3 regions of the Micrococcus sp. GPGPB33 genome follow, and region 3 is predicted to be linked to each of the others. Evidence: predicted binding sites of a transcription regulator. Region 3 holds the regulator's gene; each other region holds the start of a gene.
What was found. The regulator HrcA, encoded in region 3, represses chaperone genes, less so after heat shock. The targets are predictions, from matches to a motif close to TTNGCACTCGNNNNNNNCGAGTGCNAA.
Positions count from the first base shown of each region.

Region 1: a site for HrcA is predicted at 2,794-2,820, ahead of groL (chaperonin GroEL). Genes of this name have one in related genera too.
Region 2: a site for HrcA is predicted at 2,738-2,764, ahead of groES (co-chaperone GroES). Genes of this name have one in related genera too.

Region 1 covers NZ_JAQMWO010000002.1:269,050-274,555, reverse strand. Annotated here, with positions in the region: gene POD19_RS01330 (threonine/serine exporter family protein) at 1-526, shown strand, start outside; gene POD19_RS01325 (uracil-DNA glycosylase) at 540-1,217, opposite strand; gene POD19_RS01320 (DUF3263 domain-containing protein) at 1,254-1,598, shown strand; gene POD19_RS01315 (LytR C-terminal domain-containing protein) at 1,602-2,633, shown strand; gene groL (chaperonin GroEL) at 2,954-4,591, shown strand; gene POD19_RS01305 (DUF4031 domain-containing protein) at 4,702-5,506, opposite strand, start outside.
Region 2 covers NZ_JAQMWO010000002.1:1,347,973-1,353,478, reverse strand. Annotated here, with positions in the region: gene POD19_RS06525 (BCCT family transporter) at 1-427, opposite strand, end outside; gene groL (chaperonin GroEL) at 549-2,156, opposite strand; gene groES (co-chaperone GroES) at 2,265-2,561, opposite strand; gene POD19_RS06510 (hypothetical protein) at 3,201-4,178, shown strand; gene POD19_RS06505 (iron ABC transporter ATP-binding protein) at 4,384-5,139, opposite strand; gene POD19_RS06500 (iron chelate uptake ABC transporter family permease subunit) at 5,136-5,506, opposite strand, start outside.
Region 3 covers NZ_JAQMWO010000002.1:1,909,338-1,914,843, reverse strand. Annotated here, with positions in the region: gene ybeY (rRNA maturation RNase YbeY) at 1-250, opposite strand, end outside; gene POD19_RS09105 (PhoH family protein) at 240-1,277, opposite strand; gene POD19_RS09100 (16S rRNA (uracil(1498)-N(3))-methyltransferase) at 1,354-2,118, opposite strand; gene dnaJ (molecular chaperone DnaJ) at 2,111-3,244, opposite strand; gene hrcA (heat-inducible transcriptional repressor HrcA) at 3,320-4,333, opposite strand; gene POD19_RS09085 (DUF3097 family protein) at 4,504-5,364, shown strand; gene POD19_RS09080 (DUF4870 domain-containing protein) at 5,459-5,506, shown strand, end outside.

The DNA of each region.
Region 1 (5,506 bases), 1.6 Mb from region 3:
TCTCGTGGGATTCGAACAGCTGGACCTGGCCGAGGCGGGGACGCTGAGCTATCCGCCGCTGCTGCTGCTGGGCCTCGTGATGGCCGCGGGCATGGCGGACGCGGTGGTGGAGCAGTCGCGGTGGCCCCAGATCCTGGCCTGCGGTCTCGTGTCCGGGGCCGGCTTCGGCGCGTACCTGGCAGCGCAGCAGATCGGGGTCAGCGACCGGCTGGTGCCCGCGGTCGCCGCGGCGGCGGTCGGGTTCCTCGGCCGCCTGGTGGCCCAGCGGCTCGCGGCCCCGGCGCTCGTGATCGTCCTGCCGTCCATGCTGTTCCTGCTTCCCGGACTCACCATGTTCCGGTCCGTCTACGGGTTCACCGTGGAGACCGGGGCCACGCTGCTGGGCGTCGAGGGACTCTTCAACGCCGCGGTCATCGTCGTGGCGATCGCGGCCGGCGTCGCCTTCGGCAACACCCTGGCCAAGCCGATCACCGACCGGATGGGCACGCTGCTGCCCACCGAGCTCGTGATGCACCAGCGCGGCTGACCGGCGGCCCGGCTCAGTCGGGCAGGCGCCAGTCCACCGGCTCCGCGCCGGCCGCCTCGAGGAGCCGGTTCACCCGGCTGAACGGCCGGGAGCCGAAGAACCCGCGGTGGGCGCTCAGGGGCGAGGGATGCGGGGACTCCACGACGCCGGCCCCCGCCGCCGTCAGCAGCGGCGCCATGCGCCGCGCGTCGGCTCCCCACAGCAGCCCCACGAGCGGGGTGCCGCGCGCGCAGAGGGCCCGCACCGCGGCCTCCGTGATCTGCTCCCAGCCGAGGCCGCGGTGGCTGCCGGGTGCGCCGGCCCGCACGCTGAGGGCGCGGTTCAGCAGCAGCACGCCCTGGTCCGTCCACGCGGAGAGGTCGCCGTGGGCAGGCGGGGCGATGCCGAGGTCGTCGTGCAGCTCCCGGTGGATGTTGGCCAGGGAGCGGGGCAGCGGCCGCACGTGGCGGTCCACCGCGAAGCTCAGGCCGATCGGATGGCCCGGCGTCGGGTAGGGGTCCTGGCCCAGCACGAGGACGCGGACGTCCGCGAACGGCTGACGGAACGCCCGCAGGATGTGCTCCGGCGCCGGCAGTACCTGCTCTCCGGCCGCCCGGCGGGCCCGCAGCCGCTCGCCGACCTGCTCGAACGCGGCGGCCTGCGGGGCGAGGGCCGCCTCCCAGCCCGGATCCAGGGGCGCGATGAACTCCATGCCCCGAGGGTAGACCGGGTGGGTACAGTGGCCGCCATGTCCCACCCCACGCCCGTCTCGCCCGATCCGGCCCCGGACGAGGGTGCCGACGCGCGGCCACGGCGGGACGAGCTGACGGACCTGGAGCGTGCGGTCCTGGACCTGGAGGCCGCCACCTGGCGGTACGGCGGGGCCAAGGACCACGCCGTCCGAGAGCGTCTGGGGCTGTCTCCGACCGCCTATTATCAGGTGTTGAACGGATTGCTGGACCGTGAGGCCGCCCTGGCCTACCGACCCCTGCTGGTCACGCGGCTGCTGCGCAAGCGCGGCACCCGCAGCCGGGCCCGGAGGGGACCCGCGGATCCGGCGCCGTCCACGCCCGCTTCCCGCCAGGAGAACTGACCCATGGCCTACCAGCCCGACCGCTTCGACGAGGTCCCCGAGTACACGGACCAGCGCGGCGCGCACCGCGAGTCCTTCGCCGCTGCCGGCGCGACCGCCGCGGGCGGGGGTCGCCGCCTGAGCCCGCTGCTCTGGGTGGCCGGCCTCGTCCTGCTCGCCGGCCTGTTCGTGGGCGTCGTCCTGCCGTGGCTCACCGGCGACCGCTCCGAGCCCGTCGCCGCCGAGAGCTCGACGACGGCCCCGGCGGTCGAGCCGTCGCCGTCGCCGTCGACGTCGTCCGAGTCCTCCTCGGCGTCCTCCGCGTCGGCGTCGACTGCATCCGCGACCGAGTCCGCCACCCCGTCCGAGGACACGGCGGAGGCGTCCCGTTCCGCGGCCGCGGCCGAGTCCTCGCGGGCGGCGCAGGAGGCGGCCGCCGCCGAGGCCGCCGAGTCCTCCCGAGCCGCCGCCGAGGCCGCCGAGGCCGCCGAGTCGTCCCGTGCCGCCGCCGCGGCACAGGCGGCGGAGGCCTCGCGTTCCGAGGCCGCCGCGCAGTCCGCAGAGGCGTCTCGGTCGGCGGCGGCCGCCCAGGCGGCGGAGTCCTCGCGCGCCGCCGCGTCCCGTTCGGCCGCCCAGGCGGCGGAGTCCTCGCGCGCCGCCGCGTCCCGTTCGGCCGCCCAGGCGGCGGAGTCCTCGCGCGCCGCCGCGTCCCGTTCGGCCGCCGCGGCGGACGCCTCGCGCTCGCAGTCCGCGGCCGCGTCGAGCTCTCGTGCGGCCGCGCAGTCCGCGGCCGTGCGCGGCACCCACGTCACCGTGTACAACGCGACCCGTACCCAGGGCCTCGCCGCCTCCTACGCGCAGCGGCTCACGAGCGCCGGCTACACCTCGGTGGACGCGAAGAACTGGAGCGGCTACGGCATCCAGTCCTCCACCGTCCTGTACAACGGCTCGGCCAACAAGGCCGCCGCCGAGGCGGTCGGCAAGGAGCTCGGCTTCCCGGTCATGCAGACCCCGAACCTGCAGGTGAACGGCGTCGCGGTGGTCGTCACCGGCTGACCCGCCCGCCGTGCGGCCGTGCCGGACGCGCACCCTTCCCGGCCCCCCGGCGGGGCGCCTCCCGAGGCGTTCTGCCGGGGGCCGTCCGCCGTCCGCGGAAGAGCGGGCTCCCGCACCGCGGACCCTTTGCACTCTCCCGGTGCGAGTGCTCATAATGGGGTTAGCACTCCGAAGGCGCGACTGCCAGCCGTACCCCGGTCGGTCCGGCGCCGTGGAGGAGGACCTGTCCACCGATGAGGCCCCCAGGGGCCGTCCGTCGCGGGCATCGGCGCGGGTCAGCCACCAGAAGTAGGAAGCCGACGTCCAGAAAGGACCTGCACATGGCCAAGACCATCGCATTCGACGAAGAGGCCCGCCGCGGCCTGGAGAAGGGCCTGAACACCCTGGCCGACGCCGTGAAGGTGACCCTCGGCCCCCGCGGCCGCAACGTGGTGCTGGAGAAGAAGTGGGGCGCCCCCACCATCACCAACGACGGCGTCTCCATCGCCAAGGAGATCGAGCTCGAGGACCCGTACGAGAAGATCGGCGCGGAGCTCGTCAAGGAGGTCGCCAAGAAGACCGACGACGTCGCCGGCGACGGCACCACCACCGCCACCGTGCTGGCCCAGGCGCTGGTCCGCGAGGGCCTGCGCAACGTGGCCGCGGGCGCCGACCCGCTGTCCCTGAAGCGCGGCATCGAGAAGGCCGTGGAGGCCGTCACCTCTGAGCTGCTCTCCGCCTCCCGCGAGATCGAGACCAAGGACCAGATCGCGGCCACCGCCTCGATCTCCGCCGCGGACAAGCAGATCGGCTCCCTCATCGCCGAGGCCCTGGACAAGGTCGGCAAGGAGGGCGTCATCACCGTCGAGGAGTCCAACACCTTCGGCCTCGAGCTCGAGCTCGAGCTCACCGAGGGCATGCGCTTCGACAAGGGCTACATCTCCGGTTACTTCGTGACCGACGCGGACCGCCAGGAGGCCGTCCTCGAGGATCCCTACATCCTCATCGTCAACTCGAAGATCTCCTCCGTGAAGGACATGGTGGCGATCCTCGAGAAGGTCATGCAGTCGGGCAAGCCGCTGCTGATCATCGCCGAGGACGTCGAGGGCGAGGCCCTGGCCACCCTCGTGGTCAACAAGATCCGCGGCACCTTCAAGTCCGTGGCCGTGAAGGCCCCGGGCTTCGGTGACCGCCGCAAGGCCATGCTCGCCGACATCGCCATCCTCACCGGCGGCCAGGTCATCTCCTCCGAGGTGGGCCTGTCCCTGGAGAACGCCACCCTCGACCTGCTGGGCTCCGCCCGCAAGGTGGTCATCACCAAGGACGAGACCACCATCGTGGAGGGTGGCGGCGACGCCGAGCAGATCGCCGGCCGCGTGGCACAGATCCGCTCCGAGATCGAGAACACCGACTCGGACTACGACCGCGAGAAGCTGCAGGAGCGCCTCGCCAAGCTGGCCGGCGGCGTGGCCGTCATCAAGGCCGGCGCGGCCACCGAGGTGGAGCTCAAGGAGCGCAAGCACCGCATCGAGGACGCCGTGCGCAACGCCAAGGCCGCGGTGGAGGAGGGCATCGTCGCCGGCGGCGGCGTGGCCCTGATCCAGGCCGGCGCCAAGGCGTTCGGCGGCCTGCAGCTCGAGGGCGACGAGGCCACCGGCGCGAACATCGTCAAGGTCGCCATCGAGGCCCCGCTGAAGCAGATCGCCTTCAACGCGGGCCTGGAGCCCGGCGTCGTGGCGGACAAGGTCAAGACCCTCGACGACGGCCACGGCCTGAACGCCGCCACCGGCGAGTACGAGGACCTGCTGGCCGCCGGCATCAACGACCCGGTGAAGGTGACCCGCTCGGCCCTGCAGAACGCCGCGTCCATCGCGGGCCTGTTCCTGACCACCGAGGCCGTCGTCGCGGACAAGCCCGAGAAGGCCGCCGCCGGCGCCGAGGGCATGGACCCGATGGGCGGCATGGGCGGCATGATGTGATCAGCCGCTGAGCCGGCCCGACCCGTTCGGACGCCCAGCCTGCGAGGCCCGTCTCCCCGTCCGGGGAGGCGGGCCTCGCCGCGTTCCGGGCCAGCACCGAGGCGCCCCGCTCAGGCCGACAGCGCGGCTCGTTCCGCCGCCAGATTGCGGCGGGCGGCGGCCTCCCAGCGCGCTCGGCCGGGCGCGGTCCGATACAGCCGCTCGGCGCCCAGCAGGGCGTCCAGCACCGCGCCGCGACCGCGGGCCCAGTCCGCGTCGGACACGTGCGCGTAGTCCCGCCGCACCGCGGCCACGTAGCGGGCGTAGGCCTCGGGGGAGCGGCCGAGGACCTCGAGGTCCGCGTCCGAGAACACCGCCCCGGCCGCGTCGTGCGGGGCCGGGTCGTGGGCGGCGGTGAGCAGCACCAGGCGTGCCACCTCGTCGACGACGTCGGCCGGCACGGCCAGCCGCGGATCGGTGAGCACGTCCCGGGCCAGGGCGGCCGAGTCCGCCTCGTCCTGGCCGGCGGGCGCGGTGGGGTCCCCGGCGTAGACGGCGTCGTGGAACCACGCGGCCAGGCGGACCGCACGCGGATCCGGTCCGGTCTCCGCCCCCGCCCGCTCGAGCAGGTCCACGGACTCGAGCACCGCGAGCAGGTGGGCCGGGTCGTGGTAGTGCCGATGCGGCTCCGTCCAGCGGGCCAGCAGGTCGCGACCCGCCGTCGTCACCGCATCTGGGCTCGCCGCCGTGCCCTCGAACAGCCGCGCCCAGCGCCGGGCGAGGACCACGTCCCGCTTCTCGGCGCGGCTCCGGGCGGGCACGCGCAGCCCCGAGGCGGCGAGGCGGCGCACCAGCTCCCGTCCGCTGACGGGCACCGCCCCGCGGGCCACGAGCTCGGCACGTCGGTGCGCGGGCACGTCGTAGTGGTCCCGGTCG
Region 2 (5,506 bases), 560 kb from region 3:
AGAGCATGGCCGACCAGCTCGCCGTGGAGTACTCCGGCTTCTCCCCGTCCAGTCCCAGCGGGATCTCGCCGTACCGGGAGAACGCCAGGGCCAGCAGGAACACCACCATCCCGATGGCCAGCAGGGCGAACAGCCAGCCGGCGTGGAGCATCACCCAGTCGAGGGCCGCGCTCGAGACGGCCAGCACGGCGTCCGGCTGCAGCACGCCCCACACCACGAAGCCGACCACCAGCAGGCCGACGACGGCGAGGATCACCCGGTCCACGCCGTAGCGCACCCGGCGGTCCTCCACGGACACGCCCGGCACGAGGGCCGGGTGGATGCCGTGCGGATAGGAGAACTCGCGGACGAAGCGGCGCAGCCGTGGCCGGGCCGGGGTCCGGGTCGTGTGGGACCCGGTGGGACGGGGCGGCGTGGGTGTGTCCATGGGCACACCATAGAGGGCACCCCGGACGGCCGGCGTCTCCCGCCCGCACGACGACGGCCCCTCACCCGGGCGGGCGAGGGGCCGTCGTCGACAGCCGGCCGCGTCAGGGCCGACGGAGGGGTCAGTGCTGGTGGCCGGCCTCGTCCTCCTCGGCGGGCTTGTCCGCCACGAGGGTCTCGGTGGTCAGCACGAGGGCCGCGATGGAGGCGGCGTTGGCCAGCGCGGAGCGGGTCACCTTGACCGGGTCGATCACGCCGTCGGCGATCAGGTCGCCGTAGACGCCGGTCTTCGCGTTGAAGCCGTGGTTCGGCTCCAGCTCGGCGACCTTGGAGACCACCACGTAGCCGTCCTCGCCCGCGTTCTGGGCGATCCAGCGCAGCGGCTGCTTCAGGGCCTTGCGGACGATGTCCACGCCCACGGCGGCGTCGCCGGTCAGGGCCTGGACGTCGGCGTCGGTGTCGAGCGCGGTCAGCGCGTTGATGAGCGCGGTGCCCCCGCCGGCCACGATGCCCTCCTCGAGGGCGGCGCGGGTCGAGGACACGGCGTCCTCGATGCGGTGCTTGCGCTCCTTGAGCTCCACCTCGGTGGCGGCGCCCACGCGGATCACGCCGATGCCGCCGGAGAGCTTGGCGAGGCGCTCCTGGAGCTTCTCGCGGTCCCAGTCGGAGTCGGTCGCGGCGGACTCGGCCTTGATCTGGGCGACCCGGGCCTCGACGTCCTCGGCCGCACCGCCGCCGTCGACGATGGTGGTCTCGTCCTTGGTGACGGTGATGCGGCGGGCGGAGCCGAGCACGTCCAGGTCGGCCTGCTCGAGCTTCATGCCGAGGTCCGGGGAGACGACCTGGGCGCCGGTGAGGATCGCGATGTCCTGCATCATGGCCTTGCGGCGGTCGCCGAAGCCCGGGGCCTTGACGGCCACGACGTTCAGGGTGCCGCGGATCTTGTTCACCACGAGGGTGGACAGGGCCTCGCCCTCGATGTCCTCGGCGATCACGAACAGCGGCTTGTTGGCCTGCAGGACCTTCTCCAGCAGGGGCAGCAGCTCCTGTACGTTGGAGATCTTGCCCGAGTTGATCAGGACGTAGGCGTCCTCGAGCACGGCCTCCTGACGCTCGGCGTCGGTGACCATGTACGGGGACAGGAAGCCCTTGTCGAACTGCATGCCCTCGGTGACGTCCAGCTCGGTGGAGGTCGTGGAGGACTCCTCGATGGTGATGACGCCGTCGGTGCCGACCGTGTCGAACGCGCGGGCCAGCAGCTCGCCGACCTCGTCGTTCTGGGCCGAGATGGCGGCCACGTGGGCCACCTCCTGGCCCTCGACCGGGCGGGCGTTCTCCTGCAGGCGCCGCTCGACGGCGGCCACGGCCACCTCGATGCCCTTCTTGACCTCGCCCGGCGCGGCGCCGGCGGCGACCTGGCGCATGCCCTCGTTCACGAGCGCCTGGGCCAGCACGGTGGCGGTGGTGGTGCCGTCGCCCGCGATGTCGTTGGTCTTGGTGGCGACCTCCTTGGCGAGCTGGGCGCCCATGTTCTCGTACGGGTCCTCCAGCTCCACCTCACGGGCGATCGTGACGCCGTCGTTGGTGATGGTGGGGGCGCCCCACGCCTTGTCGAGCACCACATTGCGGCCCTTGGGGCCGAGGGTGACCTTGACGGTGTCGGCGAGCTTGTCGATGCCGGCCTGGAGGGCGCGGCGTGCGTCGTCGTTGAAAGCCAGCTGCTTGGCCATGACGGACGCTCCTTTCGTTCAGGGAGTCAGGGGGTGCGGGGACGCGAGGGGCCCGGGGCGCGCGCACCGGTGCGGTGCGCGCCGCTCACCGGGCCCGTCGCGGCGGGGTCACTTGGTGACGACGGCCAGCACGTCGCGGGCGGAGAGCACCAGGTACTCCTCGCCGCCGACCTTGACCTCGGTGCCGCCGTACTTGGAGTACAGCACCACGTCACCCTCGGCGACGTCGACCGGCACGCGGTTGCCGTTCTCGGCGACCCGGCCCGGGCCCACGGCCACGACCTGGCCCTCCTGCGGCTTCTCCTTGGCGGTGTCCGGGATCACGAGGCCCGACGCGGTGGTCTGCTCGGCCTCCAGGGGGCGGACAACGATGCGATCCTCAAGGGGCTTGATGGAGACAGACATGCTGCACACTCCTTCTTCGTCGACGTGCGGCTCCGGCGGGCTCGCCGGACCGCTGATGCTGTGGTCTGCGGGTGCGCCACGGGCGTCAGACCCTCCGTCGTCGCGGTGCCGGACGGTCCACCTCGGGCATTGGCACCCGGTACCCCCGAGTGCCAGTGCCCACTCTACTCCGGGTTCTGGCACTCCTTCAACATGAGTGCCAGCCGTGTCCCCGCCGTCCGCCGTGGGCGGAGGGCGCGGGGCGCGGTGCGGTGGGATGCCGTGGGGCGGCGGGCGGGGCGGGTTCCGAGCCCAAGAGCACGCGGAGTGGTCACGACTGCGGCCCGCAACCTGTCCCTCCCCCCACTCCCCACCCTCCCCCCCTCGCCACCCTCCGTGGGCAGAAACCGCACCCCCGCCCGTCGCGTGGGCAGCATCCGCAGGTTTTCGGTCTCCGTGGGCAGAAGCGCCCTCTCTTCTGCCCACGGATGTTGCGTGGGCGGAACTCCTCGCAGTTCTGCCCACCGAGCCATGACGACGTCGTCCCGGCGGGACAACCGGCCGCCGCCGAGTCCTGCACAGCCGGCCCACCCCGCGCCGGTGTGCACAGACACGCGGCCCGCCCGGCCGTCGTCAGGCCGACCGCGTCAAGGTCGACCCATGTCCTTCGCCCCCGATCTCCCCCTCGTCCCCGTCTTCACCACCCGCGACGTGCTCGAACGCGGTCTGCCGCCCAGCCGGGTGCGGCGGTCCGACGTCCTCCGCCTCGCCCGCGGCATCCACCGTCGCCGTGACATGCCGCTGCGCACCTGGGAGTCTGCCGGGCTCCCGCCGCCGCACCACGGGGTCGGCCTCGACCTGCTGACCGCCCTCCTGCGGTCCCGTCCCGACGCCGTTCTCTCCCACGAGACGGCGGCGCACCTCCACGGCCTCCCGCTTCCCCCGGGCGGGGCCACGCGACGCGCCGCCGTCGAGATCACGTTGCACCGCGGCACCGCACGGGCGCGGATCCCCGGCGTCATGGAGCACCGCAGACCCCTGCCCGCCGGCCACGTCACCTCCGTGCTCGGGCTACGGGTGACGACGCCGGAACGGACCTGGCTCGATCTGTGCTCGATCGGCCACCCCTGGGACGAGGCATCCCTCGTGTCGGCGGGTGACCACCTGGTCCGTCACCCCTGGTCCCCGCGCGGCCGGCGGCCTCCCATCACCACGGTCACCGCGCTGCACGAGGCGATGCGGCCGCTCGGGCGGTTCGTCGGAAGACCGCGGGCGACGGCGGCGCTCGAGCGCGTACGGGTGGGTGCCGACTCGCCGCAGGAGACCCGGCTGAGGCTGGCGCTCGTCGAGGCGGGGCTGGGCGAGCCGACGCTGCAGCACGTGTTCGACCCCGGGCGGCGGGACGCCCCCGAGGCCGATCTGTGGTTCGAGGACTGCCGGCTCGTCCTCCAGTACGACGGCGAGGTGCACCGGAGTGCCGAGCAACACGCCCGGGACGCCCGGCGAGACCAGTACTACGCGGAGCGTGGGCAGATGACCCTGCACGTCACGAGCCGGGACGTCGGCGAGGGATACGCGCGGGTGATCGAGGCCGTCCTCAGACGACGGGCACAGGTCTCGAACGGCTGGGATGCCTGACGTCGTCGTCGCGTATGGCCCTGCCGTCCATGCGCAGGGGTTCCGTGGGCAGAAGCGAGGGTGCTTCTGCCCACGGAACCTGGAAACACGCGGGTTCTGCCCCCGGAAGGCGAGACCCGGCGGGTTCTGCCCACGGAACGCTCGCGTCGGCCGGGCACCCGACCCCCGCCCGGACCGACCCGGGCCGGCCTCACCGTCGCCCCGCTCAGTAGTACACGGCCAGCGGCCCGTGCGGTCCGTCCACCACGCTGCAGGGGGTCTTGAAGATCCGCTCCAGCACCTCAGGGCGCAGGATCTCGGCCGGGGTGCCGGTCTCCACCACCTGGCCGTCGCCCATGGCCACGATCCGGTCGGCGTAGTGGGCGGCGAAGTTGATGTCGTGCAGCACGATCACCACGGTCCGGCCCAGCTCGTCGGCGGCCCGGCGCAACTGCTGCATCATCTGCACCGAGTGCTGCATGTCCAGGTTGTTCAGCGGCTCGTCCAGCAGCACGTACTCGGTGTTCTGCGCCAGCACCATCGCCACGTACGCGCGCTGCCGCTGGCCGCCCGAGAGCTGGTCGAGGTACCGGTTCTCGAACGGGCCGAGGTTGAGGAAGTCGATCGCGTCGGACACGTGCCGCTCGTCCTCCAGGGTCAGCCGGCCGCGCGTGTACGGGTAGCGCCCGAACCCCACGAGCTGTCGCACGGTCAGCCGCGTCACGAAGTGGTTCTCCTGCCGCAGGATGGACAGGGTCTGCGCGATCTTCCGGGACGGCGTCGTGGTGATGTCGTGCCCGCCCACGGCGATCGTCCCGGCGTCGGCGTCCTGCAGCCGGCCGATCATCGTCAGCAGCGTGGACTTGCCCGCCCCGTTGGGCCCCACGAGCGCGGTCACTCCCCCGGCCTGGATGTCCAGGTCCACGGGCCCGATGCACACCTCGTCGCTGTGGCGCTTCACCACGCCGCGCAGCTCGATCACAGACGTCCCTTTCTCATCACGACGACCAGGAAGGTGATGCCGCCGATCAGCTCGATGACCACCGTGACCGCACCCCCCGCGTAGAACACGTGCCGCAGCACGAAGTAGGCGCTCGTGAGCACCGCGTACCCGGCCAGCGCCGCCACCGGGAGGATGAACCGGTGGTCGTGGGTGTCGACGAGGCTGTACGCCAGCGTCGCCACGAGGAAGCCGAGGAACGTCATCGGGCCCACGAGCGCGGTGGTCATGGCCATCAGCACGGAGACCAGCAGCAGCGTCACCATGAGCTCGCGCCGGTGGTGCAGGCCCAGGTTGGTCGCGGCGTCGGCGCCGAGCGCCACCGTGTTCAGGCGGCGGGAGCGCAGCC
Region 3 (5,506 bases):
GCACGCCCTCGGCCGGCGCCTCGGGCGAGCCGGGGGTCAGCTCGTCCATGGGCAGGCTCATCACGTCGGTGGGCCCGGGCAGGTCCATCCACTCCTCGTGCAGCTCGGCCATGCGTGCGGCGTCCACGACGGTCACGGCCGTCTCGGCGCGCTCGTGGACGTGCAGGCGCGCGTACACGTGCCGGGCCATGCGCAGCAGCGCGTCCTCGGGGACCTCGATCCCCGACTCGTTCAGGATCTCAACGGCCACGGCGGGCCCCTCCTCGCTTCTGGGAGCGCTCCGCGGGGCCGCGGGCGGCGTCGTAGGCGTCCACGATGGCGCTCACCAGCGAGTGCCGGACCACGTCCGAGGAGTCGAAGCGGACCATCTCCAGTCCCTCGATCCCCTCGAGCACCTCGACGGCCTGGGCCAGGCCGGACTGGGTGCCGCGCGGCAGGTCCACCTGCGAGGTGTCGCCCGTGACGACCATGCGCGCACCGAAGCCGAGGCGGGTCAGGAACATCTTCATCTGCTCGCCGGTCGTGTTCTGGGCCTCGTCGAGGATCACGAACGCGTCGTTCAGGGTGCGGCCGCGCATGTACGCCAGCGGGGCGACCTCGATGGTCCCGGCCTCCATCAGCCGCGGGATCGACTCGGGCTCGATCATGTCGTGCAGCGCGTCGTACAGGGGGCGCAGGTACGGGTCGATCTTCTCGGAGAGCCCGCCGGGCAGGAACCCGAGCCGCTCGCCGGCCTCGACGGCCGGACGGGTGAGGATGATGCGGTTGACCTCCTTGGCCTGCAGCGCCTGCACCGCCTTGGCCATCGCCAGGTAGGTCTTGCCGGTGCCGGCCGGGCCGATGCCGAAGACGACGGTGGAGCGGTCGATCGCCTCCACGTAGTCCTGCTGGTGCAGGGTCTTCGCGCGGATGCGGCGGCCCCGGCCCGAGAGGATCGAGTCCAGGTGCAGCTGACCCGCGCCGCGCCCGGTGGCGGCATCGCGGACGTGGTGGACCACCTGGCCCATCACCTCGGGGGTGACGGCCTGGTCGCGGCGGGCGATCGAGCGCAGGTCCTCGACGACGCGCCGCACCGAGGCCACGTCGGCCACCGGCCCGGCCAGGTCCAGTCGCTGGTCGCGGACCGTGACGTCCACGGTGGGGAACACGCCGCCGAGGATCCGCAGCAGGGCGTCCTGCGGTCCGAGCGTGCGGACCATGAGGTCGGCGGTCTCGAACGCGACCCCCTCGTGCGCGGTGGCGGGCGGGGTCGGGGTCGTGGGGGGCACGGTCACGATGGGGCGGATCACCTCGGGGTCGTGGGGGCGGGACGTCCCGTCCAGTCTAGGCGTCGGCGCGTCGTCCTGCCGGGGCTCACCAGCGGCCGAGCCGGTGCTGGAGCACGGCGAGGGCGGCGGGGCCGGCCGTGGAGGCGCGCAGCACGTGCGGGCCGAGCCGCACCGGCACGGCCCCCGCGGCCACGCAGGCCTCGAGCTCGGCCGGGCCGATCCCGCCCTCGGGACCCACGACGACGGCGATCTCGGCGGCCGCGGAGAGTCGCTCCGCGGGCACCGCGGACACCCCGTGCTCCGCGTCCTCGTGCAGCACGAGGACGAGCCGGCCGCCGTCGTCGTCCCGGGCCAGCCCGGCGACCGCCGTCCCGGAGACGTGGTCTCGGACCGCGGGCACCCGGGCGCGACGCGCCTGCTTGGCGGCCGCGCGGGCCGTGTCCGCCCACTTCTGGCGGGCCTTGGCGGCCTTGGGGCCCTTCCAGCGGACGATCGAGCGCTCCGCCTCCCAGGGCACCACGGCGTCCACGCCGAGCTCGACGGCGGCCTGGACCGCCATGAGGTCCCGGTCGCCCTTGGCGAGGGCCTGGACGAGCACGAGCGCCGGGGTGGGCGCCGGCTCCTCCGCCACCGCGTCCAGCCGCACGGACACCGCGTCCGGGGCGGCCGCGAGCACGGTGCCGTGGCCGAGCGTGCCCGACCCGTCGGCCAGGAGCACGGCCTCCCCGAGGGCCAGGCGCATGGCCGCGGCGGCGTGTCGGGCCTCGGGGCCGCCGAAGACGACCTCCGCGCCGGCGCTCGCGCCGGCCAGGGCGCCCGGCTCGAGGTGGAACAGGGGGCGGTCACAGATTCCTCAGGTTCTCCCGCAGCCGAGCGAACATGCCCTTGGCCTGGGGTGCGCCGTGCACGACCTCCTCGCCGCGCACCTCGGCCAGGCGCTCCAGGAGCTGGCGCTGCTCTTCGTCCAGGTCGGTGGGCGTGGTGACCACCACGTCCACCTTGAGGTCGCCTCGGCCCTGCCCGCGCAGGCGGCCGACGCCCAGGCCGTGGAGGACCTCGACGTGGCCGGACTGCACGCCCGGGTCCAGGCTGACGGACTGCGTGCCGTCCAGGGTGTCCAGCGTGACGGTGGTGCCCAGGGCCGCGGCGGCCATGGGGACGGTCACGGTGGTGGCCAGGTGGTCGCCCTCGCGGCGGAAGGTCTCGTCCGGGCGGACCGCGATCTCCACGTAGAGGTCCCCGTTCGGGCCGCCGCCCGGGCCGGCCTCGCCGCGGCCGGCGAGGTGGATGCGGGTGCCGTCGTCCACGCCCGCGGGGATGCGCAGGGTCAGCGGCGTCCGGGTGCGGACGCGGCCCTGCCCGTCGCACTCGTGGCAGGGCGTCGGGATGACGGTGCCGAACCCCTGGCAGGCGGGGCAGGCCTCGGTGGCCATGACGGTGCCCAGCAGCGACCGCACGGGGCGCTGGATCATGCCGTGGCCGTGGCAGGTCTGGCAGGTCTCCGGCTGGGTGCCGGGCTCGCAGCACGAGCCCTCACACCGATCGCAGCGCACGGCCGTGTCCAACTCGATCGTCTGCTCGCCGCCGAAGACGGCGTCGCGCAGGTCGATCCGCGCGGTCACGAGGGCGTCCTGGCCGCGGCGGGCGCGGCTGGCGGGGCCGCCGCGGCCGCCCTGGCCGGCGGCGTTCATGAAGGTCTCGAAGATGTCGGCGAAGCCCCCGAAGCCGCCCGCCCCGCCGAAGCCGCCCGGGAAGCCGGCCTGGCCGTTCTCATTGCCCGTCGTGTCGTAGGCCCGGCGCCGGCCCTCGTCCGAGAGCACCTCGTAGGCGTGGGAGATGCGCTTGAACTGCTCGGCCGCCTCCGGGTCGGGGTTGACGTCCGGGTGATGGGTGCGCGCGAGCTTGCGGTAGGCGCGGCGGATCTCCTCGGTGCTGGCGTCACGGCTGACGCCGAGCGTCTCGTAGTGGTCGGTCACGGTGGGGATTCCTCTCGGGGAGAGCGGGACGTGGGGCGATGCGGGACGGGGCCCGCCAGGACGCGCGGAGGCGCGTCAGGTGGTCAGGATGCGGGAGAGATAGCGGGCGATCGCCCGGACGGCGGCCATGGTGCCCGGATAGTCCATCCGGGTCGGACCGATGACACCGACCTTCGCCACGGCGCCGGGGCCGTAGGCGGCTGCGACCACCGAGGTGTCCGCGAGCGATCCGACGTTCTCGGACCCGATCCGCACGGACACCCCGTGGGCGTCCTGCTCCATCTCCGTGAGCAGGCGCAGCAGCACCACCTGCTCCTCGAGCGCCTCCAGGATCGGCCCGATGGACGCGCCGAAGTCCCCCGGGGAGCGGGCCAGGTTGGCGGTGCCGGCCAGGACGATGCGGTCCTGCCGACCGGCCTCGAGCAGGTCGTGGACGGCCGCGGCCACGAGGGCGGCGGACTGCTGGTGCTCCGGGCGGACCCGGGTGACGACGTCGTCCACCACGGTGGCCGCCTGCACCGGACCGAGCCCCAGCAGGGCGTCCAGCAGGAGGCCGCGGAGCACGGACAGCTCCGCCTCCTCGACCGGACGGTCCAGCACGGCGTGCCGCTGGTCCACCCGTCCCGTGGACAGGATGAGGACCACGAGCACGCGCGTGGGTGTGAGGGAGACCAGTTCGAGGTGGCGGATCGTGGAGCCGTCCTCGTGGGGGAACTGCGCGACGGCGACCTGCTGGGTCAGCTGGGCCAGGAGGCGCACCGTGGACTCCATCATGTGCTCGGTGTCCGTCTCCGGGTCCAGCAGGGTCCGCACGGCCCGGCGCTCGGCGGGGGACAGCGGCTTCACCTCGGAGAGGCGGTCGACGAACACGCGGTAGCCCTTGTCCGTGGGGACGCGCCCGGCGGAGGTGTGCGGGGCCACGATGAGGCCCTCCTCCTCGAGCGCAGCCATGTCGTTGCGCACGGTCGCGGAGGACACGCCCAGGGCGTGCCGTTCCACGAGCGCCTTGGAGCCCACGGGCTCGCGCAGCGCCACGTAGTCCTCCACGATCGCCTGGAGCACCTGCAGGCGGCGGGGCTGCTCCGACATCTCGGTCCTCCTCTGGTCCGTCGGGATCCGGGGCGACCCCGGAGGTGCCCCTGGCTGGCACTCCGGCGGGTCAAGTGCCAATGCTACCGTCCGACCCGGGGGACGACCCGACCGGCCCGCACGGCTTCGCTCACGGTGATCGCCCGCCCCCGTTGCTACCGTGCTCTCCCATGGACTGGAGCAGCTGGGGCCCCGCGGGCCACGACGACCTGACGCGCCGCCCCGCCCGGACCGTCCCCGATGTGCCCGCCACCCCCGGCACGGTGGTCGAGGACGTGGCCTCCGGGTTCACCGGGGCCGTGATCGGCATCGAGCGCTCCGGCGGCGTGCACGTGGTGGTCCTGGAGGACCGCCGCGGCGTGCGCCGCGGCTTCCCCCTCGGCGGCGGCTTCTGGATCGACGGCGAGCCCGTGACCCTGGTCCCCCCGACCGCCGCGGCCCCGGCGGCGCCGGCCCGCACCGCCTCCGGCTCGCGACGGGTCGAGGGGGCGCGGGCCCGCACCGCCCGCGCCTCTCGCATCTGGGTGGAGGGCGTGCACGACGCCGAGCTGGTGGAGAAGGTGTGGGGCGAGGACCTGCGCCTCGAGGGCATCGTCGTGGAGCCCCTGCACGGCGTGGACGACCTCGCCGGGGCGATCCGTGCGTTCGCCCCCGGTCCGCGGCGCCGGCTCGGGATCCTCGTGGACCATCTCGTCACCGGGTCCAAGGAGGAGCGCCTCGCGGCCGAGGCCATGCGCGTGCCGGGGGCCGCGGGCAACGTGCTCATCCTCGGTCACCCCTACGTGGACGTCTGGCAGGTCATCAAGCCCTCCGTCCTCGGCATCCCCGCGTGGCCCGTCGTGCCGAAGGGGCAGGACTGGAAGACGGGGATCCTGCGGGGACTGGGCTGGCCGCACGGGAGCAAGGAGGCCACGGGGCTGGGGTGGAAGCGGCTGCTCTCCCACGTCACCACGTACGCGGACCTCGAGCCGTCCCTGCTGGGCCGCGTGGAGGAGCTCATCGACTTCCTCACCGCCGCACCCGAGCACTGATCTCGGCGCGGCCCCCGCCCGCCCGCGCTATGCTGGCCCATGCCCTGCGCCCGGTCCCCGGCGCGCGGGTCCCGCGATCCAGGAGGAGCCCCTCGTGAACACCCGCGCGCAGCCCGACGCCGGCCGCACCGGCCACGGCCCG